Regions from separate parts of the Paenibacillus sp. 1A_MP2 genome, predicted to be linked through region 2. Evidence: a T-box and tRNA genes for the amino acid it is inferred to sense, from the RefSeq annotation. Region 2 holds a T-box; the other holds one or more tRNA genes.

Region 1 (4,400 bases), 1.7 Mb from region 2:
GTAACGACTTGGGCGCTGTCTCAACGAGAGATCCGGTGAAATTTTAATACCTGTGAAGATGCAGGTTACCCGCGACAAGACGGAAAGACCCCATGGAGCTTTACTGCAGCTTGATATTGAATTTGGGTACGATCTGTACAGGATAGGTGGGAGCCTTTGAAACGTGAGCGCCAGCTTGCGTGGAGGCACCGTTGGGATACCACCCTGATCGTATCTAGGTTCTAACCTGGTACCGTAATCCGGTGCGGGGACAGTGTCAGGTGGGCAGTTTGACTGGGGCGGTCGCCTCCTAAAGAGTAACGGAGGCGCCCAAAGGTTCCCTCAGAATGGTTGGAAATCATTCGAAGAGTGCAAAGGCATAAGGGAGCTTGACTGCGAGACCTACAAGTCGAGCAGGGACGAAAGTCGGGCTTAGTGATCCGGTGGTACCGCATGGAAGGGCCATCGCTCAACGGATAAAAGCTACCCTGGGGATAACAGGCTTATCTCCCCCAAGAGTCCACATCGACGGGGAGGTTTGGCACCTCGATGTCGGCTCATCGCATCCTGGGGCTGAAGTAGGTCCCAAGGGTTGGGCTGTTCGCCCATTAAAGCGGTACGCGAGCTGGGTTCAGAACGTCGTGAGACAGTTCGGTCCCTATCTGTCGTGGGCGTAGGAAATTTGAGAGGAGCTGTCCTTAGTACGAGAGGACCGGGATGGACGTACCGCTGGTGTACCAGTTGTTCCGCCAGGAGCACCGCTGGGTAGCTATGTACGGAAGGGATAAGCGCTGAAAGCATCTAAGCGTGAAGCCCCCCTCAAGATGAGATTTCCCAGTATGTAAGACCCCTTGAAGACGACGAGGTAGATAGGCTGGGGGTGGAAGTGCAGCAATGCATGGAGCTGACCAGTACTAATCGGTCGAGGGCTTATCCAAGATATGCAGGTGATACATCGCAAGTTTCGTTTCGGATCTAGTTTTCAGAGAATAATCTCTGAAGCATATTCCCTGATAGCTCAGTTGGTAGAGCACTCGACTGTTAATCGAGTTGTCACAGGTTCGAGCCCTGTTCGGGGAGCCATATGGAGAGGTGTCCGAGCTGGCCGAAGGAGCACGATTGGAAATCGTGTAGGCGTCACAAGCGTCTCGAGGGTTCGAATCCCTCTCTCTCCGCCATAGTAAGGCCCGTTGGTCAAGGGGTTAAGACACCTCCCTTTCACGGAGGTAACAGGGGTTCGAATCCCCTACGGGTCATATTTAACTTCAAAAAATGAAGTTGATTTTCACAGCAGTTTTATGATAAGATCATAAATGTGTTGTTCGGAGGCTTAGCTCAGCTGGGAGAGCATCTGCCTTACAAGCAGAGGGTCGGGGGTTCGAACCCCTCAGCCTCCACCATATTACTTTTAATAACGACGCGGGGTGGAGCAGCCCGGTAGCTCGTCGGGCTCATAACCCGAAGGCCGCAGGTTCAAATCCTGCCCCGCAATTATACTTTCTTTCAAGAAAGTGATCTGGAACCGTGGTGTAGTTGGCCTAACATGCCTGCCTGTCACGCAGGAGATCGCGGGTTCGAATCCCGTCGGTTCCGCCATTTTAATCTTTACATGAGGAAGCTGTTCACTAAATCTGCTATATGGCACCGAACGCCCTAGATAAAGTGTAACGTTTCAAGATTAAACTTTATTAAGGCTCGGTAGCTCAGTCGGTAGAGCAGAGGACTGAAAATCCTCGTGTCGGCGGTTCGATTCCGTCCCGAGCCACCATTTTTATCACAACTTAATACGCCGGTGTAGCTCAACTGGTAGAGCAACTGACTTGTAATCAGTAGGTTGGGGGTTCAAGTCCTCTCGCCGGCACCACTTATGGAGGATTAGCGAAGTGGCCAAACGCATCAGACTGTAAATCTGCTCCCGTACGGGTTCGGTGGTTCGAATCCATCATCCTCCACCAGTTTTTAGGGGCATAGTTTAAAGGTAGAACAACGGTCTCCAAAACCGTTGGTGTGGGTTCAATTCCTGCTGCCCCTGCCAATTAACTTTTAAGAACAATTTGTATTATGGCGATCGTGGCGAAGTGGTTAACGCACCGGTTTGTGGATCCGGCATTCGGGGGTTCAATTCCCCTCGATCGCCCTTTTGTTTTTTGGGGATTAGCCAAGCGGTAAGGCAACGGACTTTGACTCCGTCATGCATAGGTTCAAATCCTATATCCCCAGCCATTATGCGGACGTGGCTCAGCGGTAGAGCATCGCCTTGCCAAGGCGAGGGTCGCGGGTTCGATTCCCGTCGTCCGCTCCAAAATGTGGCGCCATAGCCAAGTGGTAAGGCACAGCTCTGCAAAAGCTTTATCCCCAGTTCGAATCTGGGTGGCGCCTCCAGTATATTTTCACAAAAACATCATATGCCGGCGTGGCGGAATGGCAGACGCGCTCGACTCAAAATCGAGTGGGAAACCGTGGAGGTTCGAGTCCTCTCGCCGGTATTCAAGCAAGTAAAAGCTCATTAGATGCAAAATCTAATGAGCTTTTTTATTTGCAGATATTATTTGGATTATAGTTTGTAGAAGGAGAAGGAAATATTTTTGTTTATGTATTGACGCATACCACTAATAAGTATATTGTAGACATGTAAAGTCTTTTAATTTATTTCGTTTAATCGTGGATATTGAAGCTCCCTTAAATTCACATAAAGAAATGTTTAACCAAAAAGAAATTATTCTTTTTGAAATTTTATATTTTATACAAAGAAATGGAGTGAAGTAACATGTCCGAGGAAAAACAGGTATCTACGCATTCTGATATTTTATTTGATCTTTCTGTATGGGAAGAGGCGTGGAGAAATCAGTCCACAACTTTAAAATACAATATGAAAAACGCAGCGTTTTACGCGACAGAGGCATTTGAACAATGGGCCAGAGAATATCATCAACAGTCGTTTACTGAGAAGGGAAAGCAGCGAACCGACCGCATCATAGGCTGGATTGAAAATCAGGGAGTGGATTTTAACGATTTATCCATATTAGACATTGGAGCAGCATCAGGAATCTTTACGATCCCTTTTTCAATCAAAGGAGCGACCGTTACAGCTGTAGAGCCATCAGAACTGCTCAATTCATTAATGAAAGAAGCAATTCCTCCCTCCTTGCAATCCAGTATAGATATTGTGTCAGAACGGTTTGAGGAAATATCGATTCACGATAAGGGCTGGGAAAAGAAATATGACTTCGCATTTGCTTCCATGTGCCCGGCCATGTCAGATTGGGAAACAATTGAACAAGCAATCAGCACTGCTCGAAAGTATGTTTATATCAGCACAATGGCTGGGCCAAAAGAAGACACATTAGTAGATGAGCTTAAAGAGGTACTAGGTGTCTATCCGTCCTACAGTCAGGGGACATGGTTTATATACAACAGCTGCTGTACCTGAAAGACTATTCCTACACCACCTTGATTACTAAAGAAACAAGTTATTTTGAGATGTCTGTGGAAGAAGTCGTTGATAAGCTTCAGGAATGGCTAAGCACGCACGAATTGCCAACGGATGAAGGTTCACTTGCCCTAGCTGAGCAATATATCAGAGACACGTATAAAGAGGGAGTGGTTGCATTCTCACGCGGAGGGAAGTTTGGTAAAATCCTGATTCAATTGGAGCAGCCGAATATGAAAGTGGTACGTACCAAAGACCAGTAAAATATTTGAGCAGTATATGTGATTCTTATTTATTACATTCAATAGTAGTTGCAAGGGAGCCGTTTTACAGGCTCCCTTTTGTATGATCATATATAGAACAACTTTCTATGGCTAAATTATAGCAGTACATCTTTCATAGTTAGATTAGATAATCCGTCTATTTCATCCTCATAAGAGCTGCTTACTGCTTCATGGATACATTTGACTTCTGCTTACGTTCCCGGTATTGGCCGGGCGTAATCCCTTCCCATTTTCGAAAAGAACGGATAAAGTTCTGCGGGTTGTTATAACGAAGCCGTGCGGCGATATCCTTGACCGTTAACTCGCTTTCGTCGAGCCACTTTTTAGCCATAGTAAAGCGGTATTTCGTCAGATACTCACTGAATGCACAGCCTGTTTCCTTGCGGAACACACTACTTAGGTAGTTCGCGTTGTAGTGAAGTCTGGATGCACATTCCTCCAACGTTAGATCTTTATCGTATTCTTGTTGAATCATGGCAATCATTTTCTCGGATATGTGCTGATATTGGGCGTACTGTCTTTCCTTCAAGATGAGAATGATCGGTATGATGATATGTTCTGTAAACCATTGCTCAACCTCAGCTGCGTACTGAAGACCATGAAGTTCATTGAAAATAGACCCATGGCCTTTGGAGATCTGCCCCAGTCGTATACCGGATTCCTGCATCATCTGTAAAATATGTGTTAACAATCGGGTAAGGGCTACC
Region 2 (4,400 bases):
AGCAGCTACAACCAACCGTGGCGGATTCTTCGGCGGTGGCGGTGGATTTATGAAAGGCATGATGCTGGGCGGTCTGGCTGGTATGATGTTTGGTGGATTGTTCGGCGGTATGGGAGCACTGGGTAACATTCTCGGATTACTCGTAAACGTCGCTGCAATTATGCTGATCGTGATGCTCGCGATGGCCCTGTTCAGAGCCATTACGAATCGCCGTAAACCGGCAGCCGATGGTCGCTATGACCGCAAAAATGATCGTGATGATGATGATCGCAACAGAAACGGACGGTACTAATCTCTATGGTTCTAAGCATGGATGAAATTGTAAACGCGATTTGTATTCACATGGCGGAACGCAAGGGTGTACGCCCAACCGATGTCAATGTGGAACTGAGCTGGGAAGAAGATACGGGATATTCCGCTGAAGTCTGGATTCAAGGCCGCAGTCAATACTTGGTCGAATCCAACATGATTGAAGCCATCCTGCGCTACCTGCACAGTGAATACGACATTCGGGCTTACCGTGAGAATGTAAGACTTGATCTGGATGAAGAAATCACAGCAGCGATTGTGAATCAATAAATTAATAACTAATAAGCCATTTGCGGATGGCATGCATAAAGGACCGTCTCCATCATGTCACTGACATGAATGGGGACGGTCCTTTTGTGTTGCTGGGGAAGAAGATTTAACTTTCGCCTCTACCTTCCCCCGAATCATACTCTGTAATCCTCTTGCTACTTCAATTTCACCAGGCTGTAGTTTTTCTTGCCTTTGCGGATGATGATGAATTTACCGCCGATTGCGTGCTCCGCAGAGACCGTGAATTCCAGCTCCGTAACTTTCTCACCATTCATAGAGATAGCCCCTTTGGTGACATCCTCACGCGCCTGACGTTTGGATGGCTCAAGCCCAAGGTCCACGAGCCAGTCTACAATATTTTTCGCTTCTCCATCGGTCTCGAAGGTCGGCATTTCCTTGAAGCCCTGCTCGATTTCGTCTGCTGTAAGGGAACGAATGTCGCCGCTGAACAGTGCGGCGGTAATGCGTTTCGCCTGCTCCAGCATATCGTCACCGTGAACAAACTTCGTCATTTCTTCAGCGAGAGCCTTTTGTGCTTCACGCTTATGCGGCTCCGTTTCTACCTTTTCAGCCAAGGCTTCAATTTCTTCTTTGCTCAGGAACGTGAAGTACTTCAAGTATTTGATCACGTCACGATCATCCGTATTTGCCCAGAACTGGTAGAATTCGAATGGAGTCGTTTTATTTGGATCAAGCCAGATGGCTCCACCTGCGGTTTTACCGAATTTCGTTCCATCGGATTTGAGCATCAGCGGAATCGTCAGACCGAAGGCTTTCGCTTCGGACCCTTCCTTTTTACGGATGAGGTCTAGGCCACTTGTAATATTGCCCCATTGGTCGGAACCGCCGATTTGCAGCTGTACATTCTCATGTTGGAACAGGTGCAGGTAATCGAGCGATTGGAGAATCTGGTAGGAAAACTCGGTAAACGAAATGCCGTCTTCCAGTCTGCTCGCAACCACGTCCTTGGCCAGCATCGTGTTCAGATTAAAGTTTTTACCGTAGTCACGTAAAAATTCAATTACATTGATTTTATGCGTCCAGTCGTAGTTGTTGACCATGCGTACCTGATTGTCGCCATCGGTTACGAAGAGCTTTTTCATTTGGGCAGTCAGCGCGTCTACGTTCGCTTGTACCTCTTCCATCGTTTGCAGGGAACGTTCCGATTGACGACCACTTGGATCACCAATAGTTCCTGTTGCCCCACCAATCAGAATGACCGGGCGGTGGCCGGCGAGTTGGAAACGTTTTAGCATCATGAACGGAATCAAATGTCCAATGTGCATACTGTCTCCTGTTGGGTCAACTCCACAGTACAGCGATACCGATGTCGTCTCGGTTAGCTCACGAAGACCCTCCGCATCCGTTTGTTGGTTAATGGCGTCGCGCCATTCCAGTTCATCAATAATATTCAAAACAAACAACCCCTTCTCTATGCATTGGTATTAGGCCATGATCTACGTTAATTCACAAGCAGCTAAGCCGGGCGAGGCTTTTTTGGACACAAAAAAATCGCCGCCTTGTCTTCAATAGACATAGGGACGATTATCATAACCGTGGTACCACCCAACTTGCACAGACAACAGCTTACACGCTGTCCATACCGCTTTCGGCAAAATATCGTTTGCCATTCCGCTTGGCATTACCCAAGTACTCCAGAGTGTAATTCGCAGCCCTTGTATGTATCAGGTTCCATCAACCCCTGACTTTCTGTAACAGGGACAAAGCCGCTACTGCGCTCTATCAACGTAATTCATGTATTCAATTTATAGCCAGTATAGCCGAACGTTAATATCATTGCAAGAGCAAGTAAGCAAACTTAAGATAGAACATCAGATCAGTGCCTGCTCCAGACTTATAAAGTCATCATGTCAACTTCCCGTGATCATATTCATATGCCTAAAACCATTATTAAAGACGCTCACCTCCTGGTTTCAGCCTCTCCAGCTCCTGTCGTTTACCCGTCTTATGCCAATGTAAGTATGGATTACCAATCTGTTGGAAAGCCTTCTCAACACTTCGTTCCAGTTCTTGCATCACTTCGCCCGTATAGTTCAAGTATATCTGTTTATTATCCACACCATGCTGTTCCAGCAATTCTACATGCGCCGCCGTAAAAATGATATCCTCCAGCAGCCAGTAGATGACTTCATCCGTCTGGTTCAGCCGTTTCTCCAGCATGACAATACCCCGCTCGTATATTCGAACAACATACACATCATTTTCGATTTCTACATAAGGAACGCCTTCCCATTTAAAGGCCTCAAACAAGCGGTTAACATAGTTTTCCAACTGTTCCCTGTGGAAGGATGTACGCTCAAGCAACTGTAATAACGTTTTTGCAATCTCTGGTTTGCTTTGTATGTCGGACATATACTCACCACCTCGAAAAGTTTCACATCGTTTATTCGCTGTATGCGTTGGCATGATAATGAAAAAGCTGCCAAATGGCAGCCTCTTCCCAGCATTTCTTCAATCAGGTCCCGCAGAACGTCTGATAGGAGGTATTGCACTGAGCAGGCAATTCTGCGTATTCAGCCTGTTCAGGAGAGTGTGCAAACGGGTTTGAAAGCACTGCAAGAAGCTTCTCCATCACACTGAGATCCCCGTGATTCTCCGCTTGTTCCAACGCTTCTTCCACCCGATGATTACGGGGAATGACCGCCGGGTTGCTGTTCCTCATCAATTGTTGTGATGCTTCTTTTCCTTGCTGCTGTCTTCCCAATCTTGCCGTATAGCGCTCATTCCACTGCTCAAACTCTGGAGTTTCCAACAATAGTGAGCCCTTGAGCGGTGTGTCAAAGGTCAGCGCCACGAACGTATTCGTGTAATCGGCACTATGCTTCTCCATCAATTCAAGAAGATCCCTGATTAGCGCTTCATCCTCAGCCTCTTCATTAAACAAGCCCAACTTGCTCCGCATGCCCAAAAGCCAGTGGTGGTGATACAATTCAGAGAATTGAGCAATAGCATCCTGCGCGATTTGTACGGCCTGTTCTTCATCCTCATGCAGCAATGGCAGAAGCGTCTCGGCAAACCGAGCCAGATTCCAGCCACCAATATACGGTTGATTGCCATAGGCATAACGGCCTTGTGTGTCAATGGAGCTAAATACCGTCGCTGGATTATAAGCATCCATAAAAGCACAAGGACCATAATCGATTGTTTCACCACTAATCGCCATATTATCCGTGTTCATTACGCCATGGATGAAACCAACGTGCTGGCACTTGGCAATAAGTGATGCCTGTCGCTTAATCACTTCCTGAAGCAGCAGGAGGTAACGATTGTCGGCTTCGGCGATATCCGAAAAATGCCGTTGCAGTGTGTAGTCAGCCAATGCTTTGAGATCATCGATTGATCCCCATCTGGCAGCGTATTGGAAGGTTGCTACACGCAAATGGCTTGAAGCCACTCGCGTCAGGATTGCACCAGGTCGTTCTGTTTCACGTATAATGTTTTCTCCAGTCGAAACGACTGCCAAACTTCGCGTGGTTGGAATTCCCAGTGAATGCATCGCTTCACTAATAATATACTCCCGCAGCATTGGCCCAACGGCAGCACGTCCATCACCTCCGCGAGAGTAAGGGGTTCTTCCCGAACCTTTGAGCTGGATATCCACTCGCTCGCCTTGCGGCGTAAGCTGCTCTCCCAGCAGCAAAGCCCGTCCATCACCAAGCATGTTAAAATTGCCAAACTGGTGGCCCGCATATGCCTGAGCCAGAGGCTCGGCTCCTTCCGGAATCAGGTTACCTGCGAAGACCTCCGCTCCTTCAGTACTATTGAGCGCCTCAGCATTTAATCCCAAGCTGGTAGCAAGT

The links. The T-box of region 2 lies ahead of tyrS (tyrosine--tRNA ligase). A T-box ahead of a tRNA ligase gene usually reads a tRNA of that ligase, here a tRNA-Tyr.
Region 1: it has a tRNA-Tyr gene. The T-box ahead of tyrS (tyrosine--tRNA ligase) is inferred to sense a tRNA for this amino acid. The anticodon was not compared.

What each region holds. Positions count from the first base shown of each region.
Region 1 is NZ_JBQQCS010000001.1:1,548,978-1,553,377, forward strand. It holds rRNA gene ACTWJ7_RS07725 (23S ribosomal RNA) at 1-917, shown strand, start outside; tRNA gene ACTWJ7_RS07730 (tRNA-Asn) at 987-1,062, shown strand; tRNA gene ACTWJ7_RS07735 (tRNA-Ser) at 1,066-1,157, shown strand; tRNA gene ACTWJ7_RS07740 (tRNA-Glu) at 1,164-1,235, shown strand; tRNA gene ACTWJ7_RS07745 (tRNA-Val) at 1,304-1,379, shown strand; tRNA gene ACTWJ7_RS07750 (tRNA-Met) at 1,398-1,470, shown strand; tRNA gene ACTWJ7_RS07755 (tRNA-Asp) at 1,498-1,575, shown strand; tRNA gene ACTWJ7_RS07760 (tRNA-Phe) at 1,672-1,747, shown strand; tRNA gene ACTWJ7_RS07765 (tRNA-Thr) at 1,768-1,843, shown strand; tRNA gene ACTWJ7_RS07770 (tRNA-Tyr) at 1,849-1,934, shown strand; tRNA gene ACTWJ7_RS07775 (tRNA-Trp) at 1,941-2,014, shown strand; tRNA gene ACTWJ7_RS07780 (tRNA-His) at 2,044-2,116, shown strand; tRNA gene ACTWJ7_RS07785 (tRNA-Gln) at 2,128-2,202, shown strand; tRNA gene ACTWJ7_RS07790 (tRNA-Gly) at 2,207-2,281, shown strand; tRNA gene ACTWJ7_RS07795 (tRNA-Cys) at 2,288-2,361, shown strand; tRNA gene ACTWJ7_RS07800 (tRNA-Leu) at 2,387-2,465, shown strand; gene ACTWJ7_RS07805 (class I SAM-dependent methyltransferase) at 2,747-3,409, shown strand; gene ACTWJ7_RS07810 (hypothetical protein) at 3,379-3,672, shown strand; gene ACTWJ7_RS07815 (helix-turn-helix domain-containing protein) at 3,854-4,400, opposite strand, start outside.
Region 2 is NZ_JBQQCS010000001.1:3,249,455-3,253,854, reverse strand. It holds gene ACTWJ7_RS15960 (hypothetical protein) at 1-292, shown strand, start outside; gene ACTWJ7_RS15955 (YxcD family protein) at 298-579, shown strand; gene tyrS (tyrosine--tRNA ligase) at 735-1,994, opposite strand; T-box leader at 2,114-2,335, opposite strand; gene ACTWJ7_RS15945 (Imm63 family immunity protein) at 2,491-2,952, opposite strand; gene ACTWJ7_RS15940 (protein adenylyltransferase SelO) at 3,056-4,400, opposite strand, start outside.